2 regions of the Mesorhizobium sp. M3A.F.Ca.ET.175.01.1.1 genome follow, and region 1 is predicted to be linked to the other one. Evidence: predicted binding sites of a transcription regulator. Region 1 holds the regulator's gene; the other holds the start of a gene.

Region 1 (14,855 bases):
GGGTGCTGAAATCATGAAGGAATTTGGCTTCGGCACCACCTATGTTGAGACGCCGTTTACCATGCGTGGGGATATGCGTGACGCGAAAGCCACGCATCACGGTTAAGTAAATACAAATTAACCCGGAGCCTTGCGTGTAGGGAAAATCCGGTTAATACGGTACGGGAAATTACCGCACGTCCGGTTTTCTCGCCGTGGGGACTACGAGAAAAAGGTACCAAAGCCCGATGAAGGCAGCATCCAAGTTTTTAAGCGCCGCGTCCGCGGCGGCTTTGTCCGCCGCCCTGGTTTTGCCAGGCGCGGTCGCAATGCAGTTCGTTGCGACATCGGCAGCCGAAGCGGCCGTCATCTCGAGGGTTGAGGTCAGCGGTAACCAGCGTGTCGATGCCGACACCATCCGCAACTACATCACGATCAAGCCTGGCAAGCCGTTTTCCAGTTCCGATATCGACGACGCCGTGAAGGCGCTGTTCGGCACAGGACTGTTCTCGGATGTGCAGATCAATCAGGTCGGCTCCACGCTGGTCGTCAAGGTTTCCGAGTACAAGGTCGTCAACCAGGTCCTCTTCCAGGGCAACAAGAAGCTCAAGGACAACGCGCTCCAGGCCGCGATCCAGTTGAAGCCGCGCGCGACCTTTTCGCAGCAAGCGCTTGATGCCGATGTCGAATCGGTCAAGGCGGCGTACCGGCGCATTGGCCGTGACGATGCCGCGGTAACGACCCAGATCATGGATCTCGGCGACAACCGCGTGAACGTCGTCTTCAACATCGTCGAGGGCGCGCGTACCCAGATCGCGGCTGTCAATTTCGTCGGCAATCATGCCTATTCCAGCCGCCGCCTGTCCGACGTCATCAACACCAAGCGCTCGACCTGGCTTTCGTTCGTGCTGCGTGACGACGTCTATGATGAGGACAAGCTGCGCGCCGACCAGGAGTTGCTGCGCCGGTTCTACTACAATCACGGCTATGCCGACTTCCAGGTCGTCTCCGCCGTCGGCGAACTCGACGAGGCGACCAACAAATACACGGTGACCATCACCGTGCAGGAAGGCGAGCGGTACACGTTCGGCGACGTCAGTGTCGAGAGCACCATTCCCGAAGTCGACTCGAAGTCGCTCGAATCAGTGGTCGAGACCCACAAGGGCGACGTTTACAACGCCAAGGATGTCGAGGATACGATCGTAGCCCTGACCGAGAAGGTTGCGGGTTCGGGCTATGCCTTCGCCCAGGTGACGCCGCGCGGCGACCGCAATTTCGAGAACCATACGATCTCGGTCGTCTACACCATCGACCAGGGCACCAAGGCCTATGTCGAACGCATCGAGATTCGCGGCAACGACCGCACCCGCGACTATGTCATTCGCCGCGAATTCGACGTCAGCGAGGGCGACGCCTTCAACCAGGTGCTCATCCAGCGTGCGAAGAAGCGCCTGGAAGCGCTCAATTATTTTGAGAAAGTCGAAATCTCGACCGTTCCGGGTTCTGCCCCCGACCAGGTGGTCCTGGTGGTGGACGTGGTCGAGAAGTCGACCGGTGAATTCTCCATCGGCGCCGGCTATTCGACCGGCGGCGACACGCCCGGTCCCTCGGTGGAAGGCTCGATCACCGAGCGCAATTTCCTCGGGCGCGGCCAGTACATCAAGCTGGCGGCCGGCGGCGGCAAGCACTCCCGCGACTACAGCATTTCCTTCACCGAGCCTTATTTCCTCGGGCGGCGTATCGCCGCGGGCTTCGATGTCTATCAGTCCACCCGCGAATACGATCACTATGACACCGAAACGACCGGTGCGACTATCCGCTTCGGTCTTCCGATCACCGACAGCGTCTCGACGCAGCTCGCCTACAACATCTCCAAGGAAGAATATTCCTATCCGGATAGCTGTTTGACCAACGGCGTGCTGGATCCAGCAAAGTGCGATGTCTCCGCGGCCATTCAGGAGGGCGTCGCCGATAGCCCGTGGATAAAGTCGTCGGTCAGCCTTGGCCTGGTCTACAACACCATCGACGACATGAAGAACCCGCATGAAGGGTTATACGTCAACGGCACGACCGAGGTCGCCGGTCTGGGCGGCGATGCCAAGTGGGTGAAGGTGACCGGACGCGCGAGCGTCTACCAGACCTTGTCCGAGCAGCTCGACCTCGTCGGCCTCGTCTCAGGCGGCGCTGGCCATGTCTCGGGCTATGGCGATGATGGCCTGCGGATCTTCGATCAATTCCAAAGCAACGATCGCATGATCCGCGGCTTCGAATATGGCGGCATCGGCCCTGTGGATACCAACACCGGTGACCATCTCGGCGGTACGACCTATTTCAATGCCTCGGCCGAAGCACAGTTTCCGCTGCCTGTCATACCGGAAAGCTTCGGTTTGCGCGGTGCAGTATTTGCCGATGCCGCGACGCTTTATGGCAGCGCGATCGACACTCCTGGTGTCACCCAGTCCTCGACCGACATGAAGTGGCGCGCATCGGTTGGTGTCGGCCTGATGTGGGCTTCGCCGTTCGGCCCGATCCGCATCGACTACGCGGTCCCGGTCAAGAAAGAGCCGACCGACGACGTGCAGGAATTCAACTTCGGCATAGCGACCCGCTTCTGATCCGCGGGTTGCGATCTTCCGGGCTGCCAGGCGGCCTGGAAGTGACTGATCCGACCTAGCTGGATATTGCTTCTGGATGACCGATCCGGTGTTCTTCGCGCCCTCACGCCGGTATACGGCTGGCGAAGTCGCGAATCTGACCGGCGCGACCCTGGTCGATTCCGGTCAGGCCGATATCGCTATCGAAGCGCTCGCCCCGGCCAACGAGGGCGGCAAGGGTGCGCTCGTCTTCGTTGACGGCAAGCGCAATTTCGCCCTGATGCAGTCGCTCAAGGCGGCCGCGGTCCTGTGTCCAGCCGACTTTGCCAGCAAGGCGCCACAAGGCGTTGCCGTGCTTGTGCATCCGCGTCCGCAACAGGCCTTCGCAATGGTGGGACGCCTGCTGTTTCCGCTGGCCGCCACACCAGGTCCGATGACCGGCGAAACCGGCGTTTCGCCGCATGCACACATCGATCGGTCGGCGCATGTCGAAGAGGGCGTGGTCATCGAGGCCGGCGCCGTGATCGGACCGGACGCATCGGTAGGCAGCGGCACCGTCATTGCGCCGCATGCCGTCATCGGCCGTTCCTGCAAGATCGGCCGCGACGGCTATGTCGGCCCGGGCGCCAGCATCCAATACGCGCTGATCGGCAATCGCGTCATCATCCATGGCGGCGCGCGGATCGGCCAGGATGGCTTCGGCTTTGTGGGCGGCGCCAAAGGCCCGGAGCGCGTCCCGCAGATCGGCCGCGTCATCATCCAGGACGACGTGGAAATCGGTTCAAATTCCACAGTTGATCGCGGCGCCATGTCCGACACCATTATCGGCCAGGGCACCAAGATCGACAATCTCGTGCAGATCGCCCACAACGTTCGCATCGGCCGCAATTGCATCATAGCCGGGCTTTCGGGTATTTCCGGGTCCGTCGTCGTCGGCGACGGCGTCACCATGGGCGGCGGCGTTGGCCTCGCCGATCATCTGACGATTGGACCAGGAGCCAAGCTTGCTGCAAGAAGCGGATTCATGAGCAACGTTCCGGCAGGCGAGGTGTGGGGCGGCTATCCGGCGCAGCCGATGGCGGAAGCCATGCGCGAAATCGCGATGCTGCGCAGGCTGGCAAGGACGCGCAAGCAGGGCGATGGAAATGGCTGACATGGTGACGACGACGCTGGAAGCGGTTGACATTATGGAGCTCATGAAGCTCCTGCCACACCGCTATCCGTTTCTCCTGATCGACCGCATCGTCGACATCGACGGCGACGACTCCGCCGTTGGCATCAAGAACGTCACCATCAACGAACCGCATTTTCAGGGCCATTTCCCGCAACAGCCGGTGATGCCCGGGGTGCTGATCATCGAGGCGATGGCACAGACGGCGGGCGCGATCTGCATCCGCAGCCTCAATACGGAAAAGCCGTCGCTGGTCTATTTCATGACGATCGACAACGCGAAATTCCGCAAGCCGGTCGTGCCTGGCGATCAGCTCAGGATCCAGGTCAAGAAAATCAAGAAGCGCGGCAATCTGCTCAAATTCGCTTGCGAGGCGATGGTGGATGGCGCAAAGGCCGCTGAAGCCGAGGTTTCGGCTATGATGGTCACCGGCTGACGGTTTGAAATGCTTATGAAACTCCAGACATCAATCCATCCTTCGTCGATCGTCGAAGAGGGCGCCCAACTTGGCGAGGGCGTGCGTATCGGGCCCTTCTGTCACGTCAGCGCCGACGCCGTGATCGGGGACCGGGTCGAACTGGTCAGCCACATCTCAGTGATGGGCGCGACGACCATTGGCGCGGCGACGAAGGTCTATCCGATGGCGACGCTCGGAGCGCCGCCGCAGAATACCAAGCACAAGGGCGGGCGCACCACACTGGTCGTGGGCGAGAATTGCACCATCCGCGAAGGCGTCACGATGCATCTCGGCACGGATTCCAGCCGCGGCGAGACGACGGTCGGCGACAATGGCAACTTCCTCGCTTATGCCCACATCGCCCATGATTGCGTCGTCGGCAGGAACGCCACCTTCGCCAACGGGGCGACGCTCGGCGGACATTGCGAGATCGGCGACAACGTCTATATCGGCGGCCTCACTGCCGTTCATCAGTTTGTCCGCATCGGCAACAACGCTTTCATCGGCGGCTGCTCGGCCGTAGTCGGCGACGTCATTCCCTTTGCGATCGCCGTCGGCAATCGCGCCAAGCTGCGCGGGCTCAACATCGTCGGCCTGAAGCGCTCAGGTTTGCCGCGTGCCGAAATCTATTTGCTGCGCAAGGCTTACAGGATGATCTTCGACCATTCCCGCACCGTCGGAGAGAATGTCGAATTTGCCAAGGCGGAGTTCGGCTCGTCGCCGACGGCGATGAAGATGATCGACTTCATCACCAGTCGTGGCAAGCGGCACTATGCCGTCCCGCCGCTCAAGGGTGGCGGCGACGATGACGATGGCGATGACGAGGGCTGAGCCCGCTGGACAAGGGCCTGCACTCGCGCCGGGTTCCAGGGTCGGCATCATCGCCGGTGGCGGCAGCCTGCCGGTTGAAGTGGCGGAAGGTCTGGCCAGCCAGGGACATTCGCCTTTCGTCATCCTCGCCGAAGGCGAGGTGGATCGCGAGGCGGACTTCGCCGTCTACGAACAGGCGACCCTCGCGCTGGAAGACATCGGTTCGCTGCTCCCCGTGCTGAGACGTCAAGGCATCAGCCATCTGGTTCTTGCCGGCGAGATCAGGCGCAGGCCACGGCTGACCAGACTGCGTCCCACCCCGGGTCTGCTGGCGATGATCCCCACCGTGATCATGGGACTCTCGCGTGGCGACGACGGGCTGTTGAAAGTTCTCACACGCTGGCTCGAAAGGCGCGGCATCACGGTTGTCGGTGCCCATGAGATTGTTCCTGAGCTTGCTGCCAGCCAGGGCACACTCACCACGGCCGGACCAAGGCAATCCGATTGGCGCGACATCGAGGCGGGCCGCGCGGCGGCCAAGGCCATAGGCGCGCTGGATGTCGGCCAGGCTGCGATTGCGATCGGCGGGCGGGCCATCGCGCTGGAAGGCATTGAGGGCACCAACGGCCTGCTCGAAAGAACACGGGAGTTGCGGGGACACGGCAGGCTCGCCGGAAAGACGCGCGGCGTGCTGGTCAAATGCGCCAAGCCCGGCCAGGAACTGCGCGCCGACCTGCCTTCGATCGGCCCGCAGACGGTCGAGGCGGCGCATGCCGCGGGCCTGGCCGGCATAGCTGTCGAAGCCGGTCGCTCGCTTATCCTCGAAGGCCCGGCGACGCTGGCGCGTGCCAACGCGCTGGGTCTGTTCATCGTCGGCCTGCCCGCGACGGAGCCGGCCGATGGCCGGTGAGAAGGCACTCAGGATCGCGATCGTGGCCGGGGAGGAATCCGGCGACCTGCTGGGCGCCGACATCGTGCGGGCGCTCGAACGGGCGACGGGCCGCAAAATCCAACTCCTCGGCATCGGCGGCCGCCATCTCCAGGAACTGGGGCTCGCGCCGCTCTTCAACGGCAGCGATATCGCGCTGATGGGTTTCAGCGCGGTGTTGCGCGACCTGCCGCGCCTGATGCGGCGCATCAGCCAGACGGCCGCGACAATCGCCGCCGAGCGGCCGGACTGCCTGATCACCATAGACAGCCCGGATTTTTCGCTGCGCGTCGCGAAGAAGGTTCGTGCCGCCAATCCGGCCATACCGATCGTCCACTATGTCTGCCCAAGCGTGTGGGCTTGGCGGCCGGGCAGGGCGGTGGCGATGAAGCCCTATGTCGACCACATCCTCTGCATCCTGCCTTTCGAGGTCAAGGCGCTCGCTGCCCTCGGCGGCCCGCCCGGCACATATGTTGGTCACCGCCTGACACGGGATCAGGGTGTGCTTGGTGCTGCCAAGGCGCAAGCGGCGCCGCGCGACCTTTCCGCCGACCGCGTGAAGACGCTGCTCGTGCTGCCGGGGTCGCGCCGCGGTGAGGTGCGCCGGCTGCTCGAGCCATTCGGCAAGACAATCTCGGTCCTGCACCAGCGCGGCCACCGATTGCGCCTATTGCTGCCGACGGTGCCGCATGTCGCCGAACTGGTCAGGGCGTCGATCGCGACCTGGGACGAGAAGCCCGAGATCATCACCGATGCGGAGCGCAAATGGCAGGCTTTCGGCAAGGCCGATGCTGCCCTGATCGCCTCGGGAACCGTTTCGCTGGAACTTGCGCTCTGCAGCGTCCCAATGATCTCTACCTACAAGGTCGATCCGATAGCGAGGCAATTGCTGCCGCATCTGATCACGACCTGGTCAGCGCTGCTGCCCAATCTGATCTCCGATCGAGTCCTGGTTCCCGAATTCTACAATCAGTTTGTCAGGCCCGAGAATCTGGCACGTCAGCTGGAAGCGCTGTTCGCCGATAGCGGCATGCGGGCGTGGCAGAAGGCCGGCTTCGCAGAGATCGCCAGGCGAATGGCGACCGAGAAGCCCTCCGGAGAACTCGCCGCCGAGGTGGTGCTGGAATGCATCAAGAGGAAGTGGTGAATAGTGAAGAGTGAATAGTGAATAGTGAATAGTGAGTGAGAAGGTGTCCCTCGCTATACTATTTCACCATTCACATTCACCATTCACCATTCATCGTTCACCGCTTCGCGATCGGCACGTAGTCTCGCTCCGTGGCGCCGGTGTAGAGCTGGCGCGGGCGGCCGATCTTCTGGTGCGGATCCTCGATCATTTCCTTCCACTGCGCGATCCAGCCGACGGTGCGGGCGACTGCGAACAGCACGGTAAACATCGTGGTGGGGAAGCCCAGCGCCTTCAGCGTGATGCCGGAATAGAAATCGACATTCGGATAAAGCTTCTTCTCGATGAAATAGGCGTCGGTCAGCGCGATCTTTTCCAGTTCCATCGCGATGTCGAGCATCGGATCGTCCTTGATGCCGAGCTCGCCAAGCACCTCATGCGCGGTCTTCTGCATGATCTTGGCGCGCGGGTCGTAGTTCTTGTAGACGCGGTGGCCGAAGCCCATCAGGCGGAACGGGTCGTTCTTGTCCTTGGCGCGGGCGATGAATTCCGGGATGTGGTCGACATGGCCGATCTCGCTCAGCATGTTGAGGGCCGCTTCGTTGGCGCCGCCATGCGCCGGACCCCACAGGCAAGCGATGCCGGCGGCGATACAGGCGAACGGATTGGCGCCCGAAGAGCCGGCGAGGCGCACGGTCGAGGTCGAGGCGTTCTGCTCGTGGTCGGCGTGCAGGATGAAGATGCGCTCCATGGCGCGCGCCAGCACCGGATTGATCTTGTATTCCTCGCAGGGCACGGCGAAGCACATGTGCAGGAAGTTTGCCGCGAAGCTGAGATCGTTCTTCGGATAAATGAAGGGCTGGCCGATGTGGTATTTATAGGCCATCGCCGCGATCGTCGGCATCTTGGCGATCAGCCGCATCGAGGCGACCATGCGCTGGTACGGATCCGAGATGTCGGTCGAGTCGTGATAGAAGGCCGACAGCGCGCCGACCACGCCGCACATGACCGCCATCGGGTGGGCGTCGCGGCGGAAACCGGTGAAGAAGCGCGACATCTGCTCATGCACCATGGTGTGGCGCGTCACGCGGTAGTCGAAGTCGTCCTTCTGCGCCTTGGTCGGTAGTTCGCCGTAGAGCAGGAGGTAGCAGACCTCGAGAAAGTCGCCATGTTCGGCAAGCTGGTCGATCGGATAGCCGCGGTGCAGCAGGATTCCGGCGTCGCCGTCGATGAAGGTGATCGCCGACTCGCAGCTTGCCGTCGAGGTGAAGCCAGGATCGTAGGTGAAGGCGCCGGTGGTGCTGTAGAGCGAGCCTATATCGATGACGTCAGGCCCAACCGAACCGCTTCGCACCTTGAGCTCATGCGTCTTGCCCGCGAGTTCCAGCCTTGCGGTGGATTCGCGCGGTTCGCCGGCCGGTTCCAGTTTCGTCGCAGCTTCGCTCATTGCAAACTCCTTTATGTTTCTCATGCCGGCAAGGCAATTCCTGCAAACGACACGTCGAAATCACCGGAATGCGCGAACTACCCACCGCATTTTAGGAGGTGCGTGCCAGATTGGGCCAAGGCCTAATGTTGCACTGCGAAACAATCCTTTCAATGCCAATCTTTTTGGGCCAGTTCACAGCTAATCGATTTGATCTCCAATCCGCGCCAGGCTCTCCTCGCGGCCGAGAACGGCAAGCACGTCGAACACCCCCGGCGATGTGCTGCGGCCGGTCAAGGCTGCTCTCAGCGGCTGGGCCACGGCGCCGAGCTTGTGGCCGCCTGCCTGCGCAACGTCACGGACGGCAGCTTCCGCGGCCGCGGCGGACCAATCGCCCGACAGCGCGGTCAGCGCGGCGTGCGCGCTGCGCAGGATGGCGCGGGCATCGCTGCCGAGCAAGCCGGCAGCCTTGTCATCCAGCGTCAGCGGCCGCTCCGCGAACAGGAAGGCGGCGCCGTCCACCAGTTCCACCAGGGTTTTTGCCCGCTCCTTCAGACCAGGCATGGCGGCGAGCAACTGTGCCTTGCGCTTATCGTCGAGCCGCGCGGCAAGCGCCGGACCGCCTTCGAGATAGGGCAGGGTGGCGACGAAGATGTCCAGGAGAGCCTGATCGTCCATCCTGCGGATATGAACGCCGTTCAGCGCCTCGAGCTTGGCGAAGTCGAACCGGGCCGCGCCCTTGTTGACATCGCCGATGTCGAACCATGAGACCATGTCCTTGATCGACATCACCTCATCGTCCCCATGGCTCCAGCCGAGCCTGGCCAGATAGTTGAGCAGCGCTTCAGGCAAATAGCCCATGGCGCGATAGGCTTCGACGCCGAGCGCGCCGTGGCGTTTCGACAACTTGGCGCCGTCGGCGCCATGGATCAGCGGGATGTGCGACATCGACGGCACGGCCCAGCCCATGGCGTTGTAGATCACGGTCTGGCGCGCAGCGTTGGTCAAATGATCGTCGCCACGGATGATGTGGGTGACGCCCATATCGTGATCGTCGACGACGACGGCATGCATATAGGTCGGATTGCCGTCCGAACGCAGGATGATGAAGTCGTCGAGATCCTTGTTCGGAAAGCGCACCTCGCCCTGCACGCGGTCGTGAACCACGGTTTCCCCCTCGGTCGGCGCCTTGATGCGGATCGCGCCCCTGACGCCGGCGGGCGCCTCGGACGGGTCGCGGTCGCGCCACTGTCCGTTGTAGCGCGGCGGCAGGCCCTTGGCGCGCGCCGCCTCACGCATCGCCTCGAGTTCTGCCGGGGTTTCGTAGCTGTAATAGGCCTTGCCCAGGCGCACGAGCTCCTCGGCCACCTCGCGGTGGCGCGGCGCGCGCTCGAACTGCGAAACCGCCTCGCCGTCCCATGAAAGACCGAGCCAGGTCAATCCATCAAGGATTGCAGCGGTCGCGGCCTCGGTGGAGCGCTCACGATCGGTGTCTTCGATGCGCAGCAGCATCGTGCCGCCCGTGTGCTTGGCGTAGAGCCAGTTGAACAGCGCGGTGCGCGCCCCGCCGATGTGCAGGTAGCCTGTGGGCGAGGGGGCAAAGCGGGTGACGACCTTGTCGGACATGGGACTCTCGAAGAAGCACTGAAGCAGGCGTGATTGCGGCGGGCTTTCGCGCGGACGGCGTTCATGTAGCATAGGAGGTCTGGGGCGCAAGGGGCAGGCCCGATGGCTGGACGTGGCCGGGGTGCGGAGGATGGCGGTGGGACGGCAGCTGGCGTCAGCGAACGCCTGCTGTTTGCCGGCACTGCGCCGATTGAAGCAGGACCGGTCTTGCTCCTGGAGCCGCGCCAGCCTGCGCAGATTGTTTCTCCCGACGGCACGGTCGACCGCCCTCCGCCGGCCACCATCGATCGCGTCCGCCGGCAGTTCCGCCGTGCCTCATTGTCCGCGTTCGGCCAAAGCGTCGCTGCCGCAGGCACGAAGGAGCTGGATCGCGGCATTGGCTTCCTGCTCGTGCCGGTTTTCCTTGCCGCCGGCGTGATCCTCTACTTCTCGCTGTCTACGGAACCAGATCTCTACAGGCCGCTGGCGACAGTCGCGCTTATGGCCGCCTGCGCCGCGGTTTCGCGCTCCTGGCCGAAGACGCATCTGCTCTTCATGGCCGCGCTGTTTTGCGCGGTCGGCTTTGTCGCTGCGAAGGTCGAGACTTTGCGAGCGGCAACGCCGATGCTCGGCGGCGAAATCCAGACAAGGCTGACAGGTCGCGTCGTCATCGCGGAGCCGATGGCCAATGGCCGCGTAAGGCTGACCATCGACCTGGTCTCAACCGCGCACCCGAAGCTGCGCTATGCACCCGACCGCGTCCGACTTTCGGCACGGCGGATCCCGCCAGGCTTGACGGCTGGATCGCTGGTGACGGGTTATGCACGCCTATTATCGCCAACAGGCCCCGTTCGCCCCGACAGCTACGACTTTTCCTTCGACAGCTATTTTTCTGGTATCGGCGCCAGCGGGTTTTTCCTGGGCGATCCGAAGGTTGTGACGGCAACGGAGGCACCGTTCGGCGCACGCACCGCGTCCGCAATAGAAAACGCGCGCGAGACCATTGCCGATCACATCAGAAGCACCGTCGGCGGTCCCGAAGGCGAGATCGCGGCGGCGCTGATCGTTGGCGTTCGCGCCGGCATTCCAGAAGACATCAACGAGGCGATGCGAAGGACCGGCATCTACCACATCATCTCGATTTCGGGACTGCACATGGCGCTGGTCGCCGGCACGATCATGCTTTTGCTGCGCGGCGCCTTCGCGCTGCTTCCCGATTTCTCTTCCCGCCGGCCGGTCAAGAAATATGCTGCGGCGATCGCGCTGCTGTCGATTGCAGCCTATCTGGTCATTTCCGGCATCGTTGTGGCCGCCGAACGAAGCTTCATCATGCTGGCGGTGATGCTGGTTGCCGTTGTCTTCGACCGGGCGGCGCTGACCATGCGCAACCTGGCGATTTCGGCAATCGCGGTGATCGTGGTTTCGCCGCATGAAGTGGTCGGCCCAAGTTTTCAGATGTCGTTCGCCGCGACCGCCGCCCTTGTCGGCGCCTATGCCGGTTGGGCTGACTACCGCGCCGACAAAGTGAGAGCGCCACCGGCAAAGCGCTCGTTTCTCGGATACCTGTCCCGGAAGCTGGCGGTTGGCGTGGGCGGCGGCGCGATGACATCAATCATCGCCGGAAGCGCAACGGCGCTGTTTGCCATCTGGCATTTCCAGCGCGTATCGCCGCTCAGCCTGCTGGCCAATCTGGCAGTGATGCCGATCGTCTCGCTGGTTGTCATGCCGTTCGCGGTCTTCAGCGTGCTGATGATGCCGTTCGGCTTCGACGGGCCTTTCCTCTATGTGATGGGCAAAGGCCTGACGGCGATGGTCGCCATCTCGGGATGGTTTTCCGAACGTTCACCAGTGGATGCAGTGGGGTTGATCTCGATACAGTCTGTGCTGCTGGCGACGGTCGCGCTGGTCATCGCGACCATGGCGACCACCTGGCTCAGGCTCGGCGCCGTTCCCTTCGCGATTGCGGCCTTGTTGGCCATTCCGCATGTCCGTACCCCGGATGTGCTCATCTCCGAGGATGCGCATCTGGTTGCGATGCCGATCGGCGGCGGCGAACTCGCCATCAATCGAGCAAGCTCGAACGAGTTCATAACCGACAACTGGAAACGGGCGCTGCTGGCCGAAACGATCGTGCCGCCCGAGACATTCGCAAACGGGACGACGGACATCGCCGATCCTGTCGACCTGCCGCCGGGTTCGCCCTTCTATTGCACCGGCGACCTCTGCATCGGCCGGCATCCTTCCGGTGCGATCGTCGCGCTCGCAGAGAATCGCGACAGCGCCAAGCCGGCCTGCGGCTTCGCCGATCTCATCGTCATCAATGACGCCACGGCCTACAATCCTTGCCGGGATCCCCGAATCCTCGTCGTGACCAAGCGGCAATTGGCACGCGACGGAAGCGCTGCCGTCTTCTTCGACCCGCAATCGGCAACCGCGCGAGCCGAGATTCAGTATGCCGTCCACAGGCCCTATCGGCCCTGGCATGAGCAGCGAAAATACTCGCGCGAGGCAAGGGGGCTGCCGCCTTACAAGCGGCCCGAAAAGCCCGACGCCAAGCCACAAACCGCTCAGTAACGGCGGATCAGCCCGACGAGCCTGCCCTGAACCTTGACCCGGTCCGGCCCGAAGATGCGGGTCTCATAGGCCGGATTGGCGGCTTCCAGCGCAATCGAAGCGCCCTTGCGGCGGAAGCGCTTCAACGTCGCTTCCTCATCATCGACCAGCGCCACAACGATCTCACCGGGGCTCGCCGTATTGGCGTTGCGGATGATGACCGTATCGCCGTCGAAGATGCCGGCCTCGATCATCGAGTCGCCTTTGACTTCCAAGGCATAGTGCTCGCCGCCGGCGATCATGTCCGGCGGCACTGTGATCGAATGCGTCTGGTGCTGGATGGCGTCGATCGGCACACCGGCGGCGATACGGCCCATCACCGGAATGGACACCGCCGAAACAGCGTCATCGTCATTGCTGGGTGCGGGTGTGCGCGAGGGCGCCGCCGGCTTGATCTGCCGGCCGAGATTGCCTTGTCCGAGGCTTCCCTGGATGACGCTCGGCGAAAACTTCTTGGCGGCGTTGAGGCCGGGCGCGATCGAATCGGGCAGCCGCAGCACTTCGAGCGCGCGCGCCCGGTTCGGCAGCCGGCGTATGAAGCCGCGCTCTTCCAGCGCCGTGATCAGCCGATGGATGCCCGACTTCGAGGCAAGGTCGAGCGCCTCCTTCATCTCGTCGAAAGACGGCGGAATGCCGCTTTCCTTGAGCCGTTCATGGATGAACATCAGCAGTTCATGTTGTTTACGCGTCAGCATGGCGGCCCCCAACGGGTTCTGGAACCAGAATCGGAAAAACAAACCCAGAACAAACACTATCTGTTCCAGTTGTGTTCCGCAACCGTTTAAAGTTTAATGAATGTGTTGACGTTTTGTTCAGCGTAGCATCAGCACGCTGCATTCGGCGCCGGCTTCAGCTGCCGGCGCAAAAGGTTCGCGCACGATCAAGCCGTTGGCATCGGCCAGCATTCTCAGCATCGAGGAATCCTGGATGCCGAACGGAGTCGCAACCAACGCTCCGCGATCGTCGCGCACAACGGCACGCACATAGTCCTGCCTGACATCGTTGGCCCGCAATGCGGCGCCCAGCCGAGCCCTGCGAACGTCCTGGCTGAAGCTGCGGCCTGCGAGGCGCGCCAGAAGCGGCTTCACGAACAGCTGCGAGCAGACAAGGCTTGCGACCGGATTCCCAGGCAGGCCGATGCAGCGGGTATTGCCGAGGCGGCCGAACATCAATGGCTTGCCGGGCCGCATGGCGATTTTCCAGAAATCGAGCTGCATGCCTTCGCCGGTCAGCACGCCATGGATCAGATCGTGGTCGCCGACCGAGGCGCCGCCGAGCGTCACGATGACATCGGCGCCGGCCGCTACGGCCTTCCTGACCAGAGCTGCGATCGCTTCGTGCCGGTCCGCGGCGATGCCGAGGTCGAGCGCGCGTGCTCCAACCGATTGCGCCACGGCGGCGACACCATAGGCGTTGGACGAGATGATCTGGTCGGGTCCAAGTTCGCTGCCGGGCGGCTGCAATTCGTCGCCGGTGGCGATGATCGCGACCAGCGGCCGCCGGACGACATTGACATTTGCATGATTGGCAGATGCCGCGAGTGAAAGTGCTGCCGGATCGAGCAGGCGACCTTTCTCGAGCAGCATGTCGCCCTGGCCGAAGTCCAGTCCGCGGAGGCGGATATTGCGGCCCGCTTTGGTCGGTTCGGTCACCTCGATGCTGCCGCCACCGATGTCGCGCACGTTCTCCTGGATGACAATCGTGTCGGCGCCTTCGGGGACTGGTGCGCCCGTAAAGATCCGGACGGCCTCGCCCTGGCCGACTGACCCCGCGAAGCCGCGCCCGGCGGATGCCATGCCGATCACGGAGAGACGCGCCGGCACCGACGCCACATCCGCGGAGCGTGCGGCATAGCCGTCCATTGCGGAAGCATCGAAGGGCGGTTGGGTGCGCAGCGCCAGCACCGGCTCGGCCAGCACACGGCCTGCCGCATCGGCGAGCGGAACGCTTTCACCCGGCAGTGGCGCGGCGCCTTCCAGCAGGCGTTCGAGCGCCTCCGCGACTGGCACCAACGCCATTTAGGCACCTGCCTTGTAGTCGCCCGACTTGCCGCCAGTCTTCTCGACCAGCCGTATGCCGGAAATCACCATGGCGCGGTCGGCCGCCTTGGCCATGTCGTAGATAGTGAGGCAGGCGACCGATGCCG
Region 2 (14,855 bases), on a different contig from region 1:
CGAAGGCCTCGCCGGCGTTCGACACCGAACATTCCGGCGTAATCACTTCCATCTGGCAGCGCACCAGCACGGCGCGCAGATGATTGATGCAGCGTATGCCGGCAAACTTGCCCTCGGAGGACGAGCAGAGGCCGACGGGCTTGGCGGAGAGCGGCCTGAACGGACGGCTGCCTTCCCTGCGTATGCGGCTTACCCAATCGATCGCGTTCTTCAGCAGCGGCGGGATCGAGCCATTATATTCGGGCGTCGCGATCAGAAGCCCGTCATGGGTGCCGATCAGCCGGCCGAGCCGGACAGCGTTTTCCGGGACGCCTTTTTCCTTTTCCAGGTCCTCGTCCATGATCGGCAACGGATAGTCGCCCAGCGATATGCGCGTCACTTCGGCGCCCTGCAAGGCGAGTTCCTTCTGCGCCACGTCGGCCGTCCGGCCGCTGAACGCGCCCGTGCGCACCGAGCCGGCGAAGACGAGGATTTTCGGGATTACTGCCATTGGCCACCTTGTTCCCGGACAGGTACAGCCAGGGGCCATTCAAATCAACGGCTGGATGAGGGGACAGGGGTTAAGGGAGTAGGGGAGTAGGGCAGTAAGGGAGTAAGGGAGTAAGGGAGTAAGGGAGTAAGGGAGTAAGGGAGTAAGGGAGTTGCCTCGATTTTCCCTATTCCCCTAATCCCTTCTCATCTAATGCGCATTGCGCCGGTAGATCCACAGCTGCGTCGGCGGAATGTTGCGAATGATGAAATCGAAATGCTTGACGGTGTAGTCGCCGCGGCCGGGCGGGATCGGCGACATCGGCCCGTAGGTCAGCTGGACGATCGGCCGGCCGGCGGGAATGCGGTCGAGCAGGCTTTCGATATAGGCGATGCGCTGGGCAACCGGGAAATTGAGCAGCGGCACGCCCGAGACGACCGAATCGAACACCATGTCACGCTTGTCGCCGAGCGTGGCATTCAGATTGAAGGCGTCGCCCTCGATGACGTTGACGCCCGGATAGAGCCGGCGCAGGTGACGCACGAAGTCGGTGGAATACTCGACCGCGTAGAGATTTTCCGGCTTCACGCCTTGGGCGAGAATGGCGCGGGTGATGACGCCGGTGCCGGGCCCGACCTCGAGCACCGGCAGGCCCGACTTCGGGTTGACGACCGAGGCCATCTTGCGTGCGGTGACCGAACTGGTAGGGACGATGGAGCCGACCGCCTTGGGCTTGTCGATCCAGCCCTTGAAGAACTTCAGCTCGTCATCGAACTTTTCCGCAAGCGCTTTGCGCAACCCGGGACCACGTGCCATGCGAGCTCTCCTCAACGCTCCCCCCGCCCCGCTACTTAACAGCTAGGTGGAACAAGGCAAGGCGTCAATCTGGCATAAGGTGTTGATGACGCTTGGTGCGGGGGCGGTAACGCAAGTCGCCCAAAAGTGCGAAGCGGTTTTGGGGCAACGACTTGCGTCAGGAAAATCTCAGCTCTCGCCGAAAGACTCGAAAAAGTCCTTCATGCGGGCGAAAAAGCCGCTCGACTGCGGCGAGTTGTCCTTCGAGGACAGCTGCTCGAACTCTTCCAGCAGCTCGCGCTGGCGCCGCGACAGATTCTGCGGCGTCTCGACCGCCGTCTGGATGTAGAGATCGCCGACATTGGGCTGGCGCAGCACCGGCATCCCCTTGCCCTTGAGCCGGAACTGGCGGCCGTTCTGGGTGCCTTCCGGCACTTTCACCTTGGTCTGCGTGCCGTCGAGCGTCGTCACCTCGAACGAGCCGCCAAGCGCAGCCGTCGTCATCGAGATCGGCACCTTGCAGTAGAGATCCGCGCCGTCGCGCTGGAAGAATTCGTGCGGTTTCACCGCCAGGAAGATATAGAGGTCGCCCGACGGTCCGCCGCGCAGGCCGGCTTCGCCCTCATTGGCAAGGCGGATGCGGGTGCCGTCCTCGATGCCGGCCGGAATGTTGACCGACAGCGAACGCTCCTCGGTGACGCGGCCCTGGCCGGCGCATTTCGGGCAGGGGTCCTTGATCGTCTGGCCGCGGCCCTGGCATTGCGGGCAGGTCCGCTCGATCGAGAAGAAGCCTTGCGTGGCGCGCACCTTGCCGTGGCCATGGCACATGGCGCAGGTGGCGGGCTGGGTGCCCGGCTTGGCGCCGCTGCCCGAACATTCCGCGCAGGAGATCGAGGCCGGAACCCGGATCTGCGCCGTCTTGCCGGAGAACGCTTCTTCGAGCGAGATCTCCATATTGTAGCGTAGATCGGCGCCGCGCTCCCGGCCGCCTGAGGAGCGGCGCTGGCGGCCGCCCATCATGTCGCCGAATATGTCCTCGAAAATGTCGGCGAAGCCGCCGGCGCCGAAGCCGTGCGCAGCGCCGTTCATGCCGCCCTGCTCGAAGGCGGCGTGGCCGAAACGGTCATAGGCCGCGCGCTTCTGTGGATCCTTCAGCGTCTCGTAGGCTTCGTTGATTTCCTTGAACTTGTGCTCGCAGGCATGGTCGCCTGGGTTGCGGTCGGGATGGAACTGCATGGCGAGCTTGCGGAAAGCGCTCTTGAGCTCCTTGTCATCGGCGCCCTTCTGCACGCCCAGCGTTTCGTAGAAATCAGCTTTCATCTTTTCCCGCTGTCCGGATGCTCAATGTCTTCAAGCATTGTTGCGACGTTTGCCGGCACGTTGTTCGATTTAGGAGCGATGATGCCCGGATGCTAGTGCCGAGCCGGGCTCCTGCAGTGTTTTTCCGTCACTTTTTAGCTCGGGGTTGCAAAAAAGCCCGGCTTTGCGCCGGGCTCTTCGCAACTATCTGCCGTCAGCCGGCTCAGGCCGACTTCTTCTTGTCGTCGTCTTCGTCGATTTCCTCGAAGTCGGCGTCGACCACGTCCGAGTCCTTGGCGGCGTCCGCCTTCGCGTCGGCTTCCGCCGCTTCCTTCTGCGAGGCCTCGTACATGGCCTGGCCAAGCTTCATCGACGCTTCGGCGAGCGCCTGCGACTTGGCCTCGATGGCGGCGACGTCGTCGCCTTCGGCAGCAGCCTTCAGCGCCGAGATGGCGTCGGCGATGGCGGTGCGGTCAGCCTCCGAGACCTTGTCGCCATACTCCTTCAGCGACTTCTCCGACGAATGCACCAGCGCTTCGGCCTGGTTGCGGGCCTCGACCAGGGCACGGCGCTTCTTGTCGGCTTCGGCATTGGCCTCGGCGTCCTTCACCATCTTCTCGATGTCGGCGTCGGACAGACCGCCCGAGGCCTGGATGCGGATCTGGTGCTCCTTGCCGGTGCCCTTGTCCTTGGCCGAGACGTTGACGATGCCGTTGGCATCGATGTCGAAGGTGACTTCGATCTGCGGCACGCCGCGCGGGGCCGGCGGGATGCCGACCAGGTCGAACTGGCCGAGCAGCTTGTTGTCGGCCGCCATCTCGCGCTCACCCTGGAAGACGCGGATGGTCACCGCAGACTGCGAATCCTCGGCCGTCGAGAACACCTGGCTCTTCTTGGTCGGGATCGTCGTGTTGCGCTCGATCAGCCGGGTGAACACGCCGCCCAGCGTCTCGATGCCGAGCGACAGCGGCGTCACGTCGAGCAGCAGCACGTCCTTGACGTCGCCCTGCAGCACGCCGGCCTGGATCGCGGCGCCGAGCGCGACGACCTCATCCGGATTGACGCCCTTGTGCGGCTCCTTGCCGAAGAACTGCTTCACGATCTCCTGGATCTTGGGCATGCGGGTCATGCCGCCGACCAGCACCACCTCGTCGATCTCGCCCGCCTTCAGGCCGGCGTCCTTGAGCGCTGCCTTGCAGGGATCGATCGTGCGCTGCACGAGATCCTCGACCAGGCTTTCGAATTTCGCCCGGGTGAGTTTCATCGTCAGGTGCTTGGGCCCGCTGGCGTCGGCGGTGATGAAGGGCAGGTTGATCTCGGTCTGCGTCGTCGACGACAGCTCGATCTTGGCCTTCTCGGCCGCTTCCTTCAGGCGCTGCAGGGCGAGCTTGTCGGCCTTCAGGTCGATGCCCTGTTCCTTCTTGAACTCGGCCGCCAGATACTCGACCAGGCGCATGTCGAAATCCTCGCCGCCGAGGAAGGTGTCGCCATTGGTCGACTTCACCTCGAAGACGCCGTCGCCGATTTCGAGCACCGAAATGTCGAAAGTGCCGCCGCCAAGGTCATAGACGGCGATGGTCTTGCCGTCCTTCTTTTCCAGGCCGTAGGCGAGCGCGGCAGCGGTCGGCTCGTTGATGATGCGCAGCACCTCGAGCCCGGCGATCTTACCGGCGTCCTTGGTCGCCTGGCGCTGGGCGTCGTTGAAATACGCCGGAACGGTGATGACCGCCTTCTCGACCTTCTCGCCGAGATAGGCTTCCGCCGTTTCCTTCATCTTCTGCAGGATCATCGCCGAGATCTGGCTGGGCGATTGCTTCTTGCCGCTGGCCTCGACCCAAGCGTCGCCATTGTCTCCCTTGACGATCTTGTAGGGGACAAGCTTCTTGTCCTTCTCCGTCACCGGATCGTCATAGCGGCGGCCGATGAGGCGCTTGACCGCGAAGATGGTGTTTTCCGGATTGGTGACCGCCTGGCGCTTGGCCGGCTGGCCGACGAGACGTTCGCCGTCGCTCGAGATGGCGACGATGGAAGGCGTCGTGCGCGCACCTTCCGCATTCTCGATCACCTTGGGCTCCTTGCCGTCCATAATGGCGATGCAGGAGTTGGTGGTGCCGAGATCGATACCGATAACTTTTGCCATTGCTCTAGTCTCTCCTCTAAGCAGGCTCTCAGGACCCTGAAAGGCGTTCCGACGAAAGCCCCTGTTCACAAGAATGCCGTCCCGTCCCGGTCTGCCAGGGCCGGACGGCTTGGCGCGTATATAAGAACAGGCTGCACGGCGCGCAAGCATCCTGCGCAAGCAGTTGGCGATCCCGTTCCGCCGCCCCAAAACGACTTGAATCAAGCATATCGCAGCCGATTTGATCGCCCGATGCGGCCGCGCGCGCCAAATCCGGCGCGGGCAAAATCGTCGCAGTCGCCGGGATCAGGCGTCGAAGGCTTGCGGACACAGCGCCTGCAGCTTCGCAGAGACATGACTCCCGCCTGCGATCACCAGCGTGATGGCGAACTGCATGCGCTGGTCGAGATCATCGGTCACGGAACGGCTCGCGCTTGGGGAAGACGGCTGCCCTTCGCAGACAAAAGCCGGCAAAGCCGCTTGGGGTCACGCCGCCCGTGAGATCGATCCATGGACGTCCGCGAGAATCTCGAACGAGCGCACGCGCGCCGCATGGTCATGGATCTGGGCCGTCACCATCAGCTCGTCGGCGCCGGTGCGGCGGACGAAGGCCGCGATGCCCTGGCGCACCGTTTCCGGCGAACCGACGACGGCGCAGGACAGCGCTTGGCCAAGCATGATCTTGGCGACCGGATCGAGGTCGCGCTCATAGTTCTCGACCGGCGGCGGCAACTTGCCGGGGCGGCCGCTGCGCAAATTGACGAAAGCCTGCTGCAGCGAGGTGAACAAGAGCCGCGCCTCCGCGTCGGTGGGCGCGGCAAAGACGTTGAGGCCGAGCATGACATAGGGCTTGTCGAGCTGCGCCGAGGGTTGGAAGCGGGTGCGATAGACCTCCAGCGCGTGCTCCAGCTCGGCCGGCGCGAAATGCGAAGCGAACGCGTAAGGCAGTCCGAGCAGCGCAGCGAGCTGTGCGCCGTAGAGGCTGGAGCCGAGGATCCAGACCGGCACCTCCTGGCCTTCGCCGGGCACTGCACGAATGCGTTGGCCCTCCTCGGCCGGCTGGAAGTAGCCCATCAGCTCGACGACGTCCTGCGGGAAATTATCGCTGGCCTCCAGGTTGCGGCGCAGCGCGCGCGCCGTCGCCATGTCGGTGCCGGGGGCGCGGCCGAGACCGAGGTCTATGCGGCCGGGGTGGAGCGCGGCCAAGGTGCCGAACTGCTCGGCGATGACCAGCGGCGCGTGGTTGGGCAGCATGATGCCGCCGGCGCCGACGCGGATCGACTTGGTGCCGCCGGCGACATGCGCGATCACCACGGAAGTCGCGGCACTCGCGATACCCGGCATGTTGTGGTGCTCGGCAAGCCAGTAGCGCCTGTAGCCGAGCCGTTCGGCATGGCGGGCGAGGTCGAGCGAATTGGCGAGCGACTGCGAGGCGTTGCCGCCATGGGTGATCGGCGACAGGTCGAGAACCGAAAGGGCCGTCATGTCTTACCTCTCCACGATGTTTTTTGCTGCGGAGCATCGGTCGCTCCGCGATCGCCGATGCGGGGCGATTGTGGATCGATGTCGAAGGGGACCGCGGTCATGAAGGTCCGGGCTTTGACCGGCCCGATATAGGCACTCGCCCTGGCCGCCGCAAACAAGGGGAGCGGACCAAGGATTGGGCCAGATACAACGCTTGTCCCCCAATGCGCAGCGGTCCTTGAGGACATGCCATTGCCAGCGACCTAAGCCGCTGTCTTTCGGTTTTCCCGACGCGTCTTCAGGCAGCAGGCTTGTGGTTGTTCTCGTCCGCCTCGTCGTCGACGACGATGGTCTGCTGCGCGGCCAGGAAGTTGCCGACGTGGCTCAAGCCTTCGAAATGGTCGCAGAACACCTTCACCACCACCAGCAGCGGCACCGCCATCAACGCGCCGATGAAGCCCCACAGCCACGACCAGAAAGCGATGGCGATGAAGACTGCGACCGCATTGATCTCGAGCCTGCGTCCCACCATTATCGGCGTCACGAACTGGCCCTCGACCAGATCGCAGAGCAAGACGAAGCTCGGCGCCAGCAGCGCGTAGGAAATGCTGTCGAAGCTGATCAGCGCGATTATCGTTACCAGCAGAAGGGTGATCAGCGCCCCGACATAAGGCAGGAAGTTGAGGAGCGTCGCCGCCGCGCCCCACACCTGTGGGTTGGGCATGCCGAGCCCCCAAAGGCCCATTCCGATCACCGTGCCCAGCCCCACATTGATGACGGCCACCGTGAGCAGGTAATGCGAGATTTCGCGCTCCACGTCGTAGACCACGCGCAGCGCCCGCTTCTTCTGGCTGAGGCTGGCGAAGGACTGGATGATCTTCTCGTAGAAGAGCGTGCCGGAGGCGAGCAGGAACAGCGACAGCACGAAGACGATGGTGATGCTGGTGCCGGCCGACAGCACATTGCCCGCGGCAGTGGACAGGATGCCGGAGGGCGCCACCGAGACCTTCTGCACGCCGGGTTCCTGGGACGTCTCGGTGAGCCCGCCCAGCTGGTGAGAAATTTCCATGATCTTTTCGAGCGGCCGTTTGAGCTGTGCCAGCCGCTCGGTCAGCTGCATGCCGATCGAGGAGGAGTTGTTGATGAGCTCGATGACCGGACCGCTGAGCAGGTAGCCGGCCGACGCGATCAGGAAGACCGAGAGCAGCACCAGCAGTGTCGCCGAGACCACATCGGGTATGCCGTGCTTGCGCAGAAAGCGCACGATCGGCGTCAGCGTCAGCGCCAGCAGGAAAGCCAGGATGACCGGCATGAAGAAGTCGCGCCCGAAATAAAGCGCATAGACGCTCATCAGCAGGAAAATGCCGATCAGCAGCGAACGCATAAGCCGCACTTCCGGCCCGACCTTGGGCGGATCAGGGGTTTCGGCCATGCCTGCGCCCGAGGTGGTCGACTCGGCTTTCATCCTTTCCCCTCAGGCGCCGCAATGGGCGGCATGGGCGGAAACGCCCCTGACGCGCCAAAAGTTCCGTTAGCCGAGGGCGACGGAAGCATCGGGTCCGTCGCCCTCAGAATGTCGGCCAGGCTACTGCGCCGCCACAGCCGGGACGGGCTTTGCCGTCTCCTTGCGCACGATCGGCGCCACCTTGGTGCCGTAGAGCTCGATCGCCTTCATGATCTTGGCATGCGGCATGGTGCCGATCGCCATCTGCACCAGGAAGCGGTCGTTGCCGAAGATCTTGTGCTGCGCGACGATCTTTTCCGCGACCTGCTCGGGACTGCCGACGAACAGCGCGCCGTTCGGTCCGCGCGACTGGTCGAAATGCGCCCGCGAGGTCGGCCCCCAGCCGCGCTCGCGGCCGATCCGGTTCATCACCTCGGCCTGCGGCGCGTAGAAATCGTCGGCCGCCTTCTCGGTCGACTCGGCGATGAAGCCGTGCACGTTGAGGCTGGTGGCAAGCGAGCCCGGGTCGTTGCCGGCCCGCCTTGCCGCTTCGCGATAAATCTGAAACAGCGGCGCGAAGCGCGCCGGCTCGCCGCCGATGATGGCGAGCGCCAGCGGCAGGCCGAGCGCGCCCGCGCGGGCGGCGGACTGCGGCGTGCCGCCAATCGCGATCCAGATCGGCAGCTTCTCCTGGTGCGGTCGTGGATAGACGCCGCGACCGTTGATCGGCGCCCGCAGTTTGCCGGACCAGGTGACCTTCACGCTGTCGCGGATGGCGAGCAGCAGGTCGAGCTTTTCGGCGAACAGCTCGTCATAGTCCTCGAGCTTGTAGCCGAACAGCGGAAAGGACTCGATGAAAGAGCCGCGGCCGGCCATGATCTCGGCGCGGCCGCCGGACAAGAGATCGAGTGTGGCAAACTGCTGGAAGACGCGCACTGGATCGTCGGATGAGAGCACGGTGACCGCGCTGGTCAGCTTGATGCGCTTCGTGCGCTCCGCCGCAGCGGCCAGTGCCACGGCGGGCGCCGAGGCCGCGTAGTCGGGACGATGATGCTCGCCGAGGCCGAACACGTCGAGGCCGACCTGGTCGGCCAGCTCGATTTCCTCGATCAGGTTGCGCAGCCGTTCATGCGGGCCGATGGCGCCGGGACCCGGTTCCGGGCTGACATCCGCGAAAGTGTAGAGGCCGAGTTCCATTTTCATGCATCCTGGTGCGCTGTTTGCGCGTTGTCTCTCGGCGCTAGAGGTAGCGATCGGCGGTGCCGCCCGCCAGTGGCGCGATTCGTGAACAGTGCATCGCGCGAACCAGGACGTATCCCGCCGGCAACAGCTCAGAATTTCATGGCTGGCATACCGATTTGGCGCTTGAACTCATGACTTTCGCGCGTATGTAAGCGTCGCGAATTGACTGCAAGGAAGTGGACTTGGCTATCTACAGGGAAAAAGACATTTTCGAGCGGCGCAACGCCGCGAACGAGGCAAAGAAGGCGCTCCTTGAGCGCTTCAAGGCAAGGCCGGCCGCCGACGACCCAGCGGTGCTGGCGCGTCAGGCCGAGCGCAAGGCAATTCTCGAGGCCCGCGCTATCCGCGAGGCCGAGAAGGCCAGGCTGAAGCAGGAAAAGCTGGCGCGCGAAGCGGCCGAGAGGGCCGAGCGCGAGGCAGCGGCTGAAGCGGCTCGCATAGCCGCCGAAGAAGTGGCGGCAGCCGAGGCCAAGATCCGCGAAGCCGAGGAGAACGAGCGCATCGCGCGCTTGCTCGCCGACGAGGCCGAGCGTAAGGCCAAGCGCGATGCGCGCTACGCTGCCCGCAAGGCGCGCGTCGGCCGGACGCCGCCAGGCTTCTCCGCCCGCTAACAGCGGTTTCGTTCCAAGATGGCTCAGGGTCGCCAGTGGCGGCCCTGAAGGCGTTTGTCCTGGTGTCTTTGCTCGGGCGTGTCAGGCGACCAGCTTCAGCCCGACGATGCCGCAGACGATCAGGCCGATGCAGGCAAGTCGCACCACGGTCGCCGGCTCGCCGAGGAGCCAGATGCCGAGCAAGGCCGTGCCGACGGTGCCGATCCCGGTCCAGACCGCGTAGGCCGTACCGACCGGCAGCGTCTTCAGCGCCAGGCCGAGCAAGCCGAGACTGATGATCATCGAGGCAATTGTCAGCACGGTCGGCATCAGCCTCGAGAAGCCGTCCGTGTATTTGAGGCCGACCGCCCAGCCGATCTCGAACAGACCGGCGAAGAACAGAAAAATCCAGGACATCACAGTCACCCCATCGATCCGGCATCGCGTGTTGCGAATGCGGGAAGTGGCGGGTCGTCCCGGCCAAGTTTCATGAAAAGCGAGGTCGTCCTCGCTGCGCTGAAATACTGCATGTCACGCAAAACTGTGCAGCGGTCTTGCGAAAACGACATGCATAAAACAAAGGTCTAGAGCGCGTCGCTGCCCAGTTCCCCGATCAACAAAGCACCGGCAGCACTGTCCATGCTGCCGGCTGCAAATTGAGTCGAGAAGGATCGTGAGAGGCTATTTTTCCTTGATCCTGATCGCCTTGACGGGCGGCGCCTTGAGGGCCGGGGCCGCGGCAGGCTTCTTCGCGTCCTTCTTCGGCTTGCGGGGTTCCTTGCCCGCCTTCATCGCACCTTTAGCCATGATTCGCTCCTCCGCTTGTGGGCAGCCAAGTGAAACAAGAGAAGCGCCCGACCGCAAGTGGCTGCGCATGGTCGGAGCCGGTTTCGGCGATTTCGATCAGTTTGCTCGGCACGGCGCGGACTCGGAAAGCAGCGACTGAACTATAGCGCTAACCCCGCCGTGAACCTCGGGACCGCTGGCGCATTGTCTGTGGAGCTTAGGTCGCCGCGCCGCTAAGCTCGTCGGCGTCAGACAGGTCAGGAACGCGAATGGCAGGGCATGCCGGTTCGAAAAGGGTGATCTATGCCGCGCTCGCCGGCAACCTTGCGATCGCGTTGACCAAGTTCGCCGCGGCCCTCTTCACCGGCTCGTCCGCCATGCTGTCGGAAGGCGTTCACTCGCTGGTCGACACAGGCAATGGCGCACTGCTTCTCTATGGCATGCATCGCGCCGCGCGCCCCGCCGACCACACGCATCCGCTCGGACATGGACGCGAGCTCTATTTCTGGAGCTTCATCGTCGCGCTTCTGGTTTTCGCGCTCGGCGCCGGCGTTTCCTTCTATGAGGGCATCATCCACATCATGACGCCCGAACCGGTCGTCAACGCCAAGGTCAACTATGTCGTGCTCGCCTTGTCCTTCCTGTTCGAAGGCAGTTCCTGGCTGGTGGCGCTGAAGGAGTTCCGTCGCCAAAAGGGCCGGCAGGGCTGGCTCGAGGCGGTGCGCCGCAGCAAGGATCCGAGCGTCTATACCGTGCTGTTCGAGGACAGTGCGGCGCTGCTCGGACTGATGGTCGCATTTGCCGGCATCCTGTCAGCCGAACTCCTGGAAATCCCCGAGCTCGACGGGCTCGGCTCGATCGGCATCGCGATCATCCTCGGCGCGACCGCCATCTTCCTGGCGCGCGAGAGCAAGGGCCTGCTGCTTGGCGAGCCCGCTTCACCGGAGGTGCAGAGGAAGGTGCTGGCGATTGCCGGCCAGGACCCGGCCGTGCAGCAGGCGAACGGTATATTGAGCGTCCATATCGGCCCGGAGGAGATCGTCGCCGGCTTGAGCATCGAGTTCGAGGATCACCTCACCGCTCCCGATATCGAAGCTTGCGTCGAGCGGCTGGAGGCGCGGCTGAAAGAAGAGATGCCGCAGATCACCAGACTGTTCGTCAAGCCGCAGGCGACTGGCACATGGGAGCTGCGGCGCAGGGCCATCGCCGAGGCGGCCGGCGAGGACTAGGCTTAGGACAAACTCTTGAGGAGGAAGGCTGATGAAGATCGACGGCGGATGCCATTGCGGCGCCATCACCTATGAGGCGGAGGTCGATCCGGAAAAGACCTCGATCTGCCACTGCACGGATTGCCAGCAACTGACCGGCACCGCTTTCCGCGTGACGGTCCCGGCGCCGGAAAGCAACTACAGGATCACCAGCGGCACGCCGAAGGTCTACATCAAGACCGGCTCGAGCGGGGCCAAGCGCGCGCAGGGCTTTTGCGGCGAGTGCGGGTCGCATCTCTATGCCACGTCGGTGGGCGACGGACCGAAAATCTATGGCATCAGGGTCGGCACAGCGCGTCAGCGCGAGGAGCTCGTTCCCAGAAGACAGGTCTGGCACCGCTCGGCGCTGCATTGGCTGCCTGAATTCGAAGGCATGACGACGATCGAGGAGCAGTAGCAGCGAAGCCCTTGGCGATTGGCGGAAGCCTTCTCACCTTCGTCATCCTCGGGCTTGACCCGAGCATCCATTCCGTGACGTCTCTTGAAGCGCGCGGCGGCACAGAACTCTGCACCGCGGCAACGCCGGAATGGATTCTAGGGTTGGCGCGCGTCGCTTCGCTCCTTGCTCCGCCATAGAATGACGAAGCGATGGGCGTTCTGACCTATCTCCAAGGTATGCACCTAGGAAGAATCGCTCTTTCCAACCTCCGCGTCGAGCAGCTACTCGCTGTCTTCCACGACCCTAAGCCGTAACTGGCCTGTCTTGGAATCCGCCACCCGCGCGCTTGGCTCGATCCTGGCCGGACCGCCGCGGGCCGGCTCGGTTTCGCCTTCGGCGAATTCCAGCGCCTCGATCTTCTGGCCGCGCTTGGTGACCTTCGAGGTCGAGACGAGGATGTCGTCTATGTCCTTGGCTGCCTGACCGAAATGCGTCTGCAGGCGACGCACCCGCTCGTCGACGCGCCCCACATCCTCCATCAGGCGGATCACTTCACCCTGGATCAGATGCGCCTGCTCGCGCATGCGGGCATCCTTGAGGATAGCCTGTATGACCTGGATCGACAGCATCAGCAGCGACGGTGAAACGATGACGACCCGGGCGCGATGCGCCTTCTGCACGACCGCCTCGAAATTCTCGTGGATCTCGGCGAATACCGATTCAGAAGGCACGAACATGAAAGCGGTGTCCTGCGTCTCGCCCTGGATCAGGTATTTCTCGGCGATATCGCGGATATGCACCTCGATGTCGCGCCGGAAGGCCTGTGCCGCCGACTTCTGCAGGTCGGCGCCTTCGGCGGCACGGATGGCGTTCCAGGCTTCGAGCGGAAACTTCGCGTCGATGGCAAGCATCGGTGCGCCGTTGGGCATCCGCACCAGGCAGTCTGGCCGGCTGCCGTTGGAGAGGCTTGCCTGAAACTCGTAGGCGCCGTGCGGCAGGCCGTCGGCGATGATCGCCTCCATGCGCGATTGGCCGAAGGCGCCGCGCGTCTGCTTGTTGGACAGGATCGCTTGCAACTGCACCACCTGGCCGGCGAGCGACTGGATGTTGCCCTGCGCGGTATCGATCACCGCCAGCCGCTCCTGCAGCCTGGCCAGGCTTTCATGCGTCGACCTGGTCTGTTCGGCCATGGTCTGGCCGAGGCGACCGGTCATGGCATCGAGACGCTGGCCGAGCGACTGGGTGAGTTCGGCCTGTCTGGCGCCGAACACTTCGGCGATCGCCCCCATGCGCCCCTGCATCTCGGCCTGGGCCTGCAGGATGTCGGCCATCCGGGCCTCGGTGTCGCGCGCATGGTCGGCGGCTTCGCTCGCTGCGATCGCGCGCGCCCCGGCGGCGCGCCATAGCGCCACGACGAGCGCCACGAACAGAGCCAGCAGCAGAAGCGCGCCAACAAACAGCGCTTGGCCCAGCGTGATCGTGGTGGCGCCGAGCCGCGCGACCGGTTCTGAAAAGATCGAGGTCGTGTCGTTCATGGCGGCACCATAGCCGATTCGGTCGCCCGGCACAGATCAAAACGTGAACAGTCCACCGGAGCCCCGGTTGACGCTTTTCCAGCGAGGTCTTAGGTGAGACGCCATGTCGATCAAGCCGCTCATCATTCTTCCCGATCCTCTCCTGCGCCAGGTTTCGAAGCCGGTCGAGCGCGTCGATGGCGACCTCCGCAGACTCGCCGACGACATGCTGGAGACCATGTATGACGCGCCGGGCATCGGCCTGGCAGCGGTCCAGATCGGCGAGCCGCTGCGCATGCTGGTCATCGACCTTGCCAAGGAAGGCGAGCCGCCGGCCCCGCATGTTTTCATCAATCCGGAAGTCCTCGAAAGCTCCGACCAGCGCTCGGTCTATGAGGAAGGCTGCCTGTCGATCCCGGACTACTATGCCGAGGTCGAGCGTCCCGCCGCCGTGCGGGTGAAATATCTCGACCGCGACGGCAAGCTTCAGGAGATGCAGGCCGAAGGGCTGATGGCGACCTGCCTGCAGCATGAGATCGACCATCTCAACGGCGTGCTGTTCATCGACCACATATCCAAGCTGAAGCGCGACATGGTGGTGAAGAAGTTCAAGAAGCTCGCCAAGGACAAGGCGCCGGGCAAGATGGTGGGCTAGGGGATCATGCCCCTTCGCGTCATCTTCATGGGCACGCCGGAGTTTTCGGTGCCGACGCTGCGCGCCGTCGCCGAGGCGGGCCATGACGTCGCCGCCGTCTACACGCAGCCGCCGCGCGCCGCCGGCCGCCGCGGACTGGAATTGACGCCCTCGCCCGTGCAGCGCGAGGCCGAACGGCTGGGCATCGCGGTGCGGACGCCGGCTTCGCTCAAAGGCGAGGCCGAGCAGCAGGCGTTCGCCGCCTTGCAGGCCGATGTCGCCGTAGTCGTCGCCTATGGCCTGCTGCTGCCGAAAGCGGTTCTCGAGGCAACCAGGCTAGGCTGCCTCAACGGCCACGCCTCGCTTCTGCCGCGCTGGCGTGGTGCTGCGCCCATCCAGCGCGCCATCATGGCCGGCGATGCGGAGACCGGCATGATGGTGATGCGCATGGAGGAAGGCCTCGACACCGGTCCGGTGGCATTGGTTGAAAAATGTGCCATCGGACCCGATATCACCGCCGGTGAATTGCATGACCGCCTGATGACGATCGGCGCTCCGCTGATGGTGGAAGCCCTCGCGCAGTTGGGGATAAATTGTCTGACATTTGCCTCACAGGCGACTACGGGGGTGACCTATGCCCGAAAAATCGATAAATCGGAGACACGCGTAGACTGGACGCGGCCTGCCGGCGAAGTCCACAACCACATCCGCGGCCTCTCGCCCTTTCCGGGCGCGTGGTGCGAGGTCGAAATTGGCGGCCGCCCAGAGCGGCTGAAACTGCTTCGCTCGACGCTCTCGGATGGCGTCGGCGAGTCGGGAGGAATTCTCGATGACCGGCTGACGGTCGCCTGC

The links. Region 1 encodes LexA, which represses DNA repair genes until DNA is damaged. Its sites were predicted from a motif close to TGTTCNNNNTGTGTTCNG; they were not measured.
Region 2: a site for LexA is predicted at 13,423-13,440, ahead of EN818_RS12495 (DNA recombination protein RmuC). Genes of this name have one in related genera too.

Annotation. Positions count from the first base shown of each region.
Region 1 is NZ_SRTP01000001.1:344,686-359,540, forward strand. Features, by position in the region: gene rseP (RIP metalloprotease RseP) at 1-9, shown strand, start outside; gene bamA (outer membrane protein assembly factor BamA) at 228-2,594, shown strand; gene lpxD (UDP-3-O-(3-hydroxymyristoyl)glucosamine N-acyltransferase) at 2,671-3,726, shown strand; gene fabZ (3-hydroxyacyl-ACP dehydratase FabZ) at 3,719-4,180, shown strand; gene lpxA (acyl-ACP--UDP-N-acetylglucosamine O-acyltransferase) at 4,196-5,032, shown strand; gene lpxI (UDP-2,3-diacylglucosamine diphosphatase LpxI) at 5,013-5,921, shown strand; gene lpxB (lipid-A-disaccharide synthase) at 5,911-7,086, shown strand; gene gltA (citrate synthase) at 7,184-8,512, opposite strand; gene gltX (glutamate--tRNA ligase) at 8,693-10,117, opposite strand; gene EN818_RS01775 (ComEC/Rec2 family competence protein) at 10,220-12,670, shown strand; gene lexA (transcriptional repressor LexA) at 12,664-13,404, opposite strand; gene glp (gephyrin-like molybdotransferase Glp) at 13,522-14,727, opposite strand; gene moaC (cyclic pyranopterin monophosphate synthase MoaC) at 14,728-14,855, opposite strand, start outside.
Region 2 is NZ_SRTP01000004.1:199,507-214,361, forward strand. Features, by position in the region: gene EN818_RS12435 (NADPH-dependent FMN reductase) at 1-490, opposite strand, end outside; gene pmtA (phospholipid N-methyltransferase PmtA) at 680-1,285, opposite strand; gene dnaJ (molecular chaperone DnaJ) at 1,454-2,584, opposite strand; gene dnaK (molecular chaperone DnaK) at 2,787-4,703, opposite strand; gene EN818_RS12455 (LLM class flavin-dependent oxidoreductase) at 5,169-6,167, opposite strand; gene EN818_RS12460 (AI-2E family transporter) at 6,445-7,611, opposite strand; gene EN818_RS12465 (LLM class flavin-dependent oxidoreductase) at 7,732-8,787, opposite strand; gene EN818_RS12470 (DUF6481 family protein) at 9,015-9,443, shown strand; gene sugE (quaternary ammonium compound efflux SMR transporter SugE) at 9,525-9,839, opposite strand; gene EN818_RS34295 (hypothetical protein) at 10,104-10,229, opposite strand; gene EN818_RS12485 (cation diffusion facilitator family transporter) at 10,478-11,437, shown strand; gene EN818_RS12490 (GFA family protein) at 11,469-11,873, shown strand; gene EN818_RS12495 (DNA recombination protein RmuC) at 12,137-13,390, opposite strand; gene def (peptide deformylase) at 13,494-14,024, shown strand; gene fmt (methionyl-tRNA formyltransferase) at 14,031-14,855, shown strand, end outside.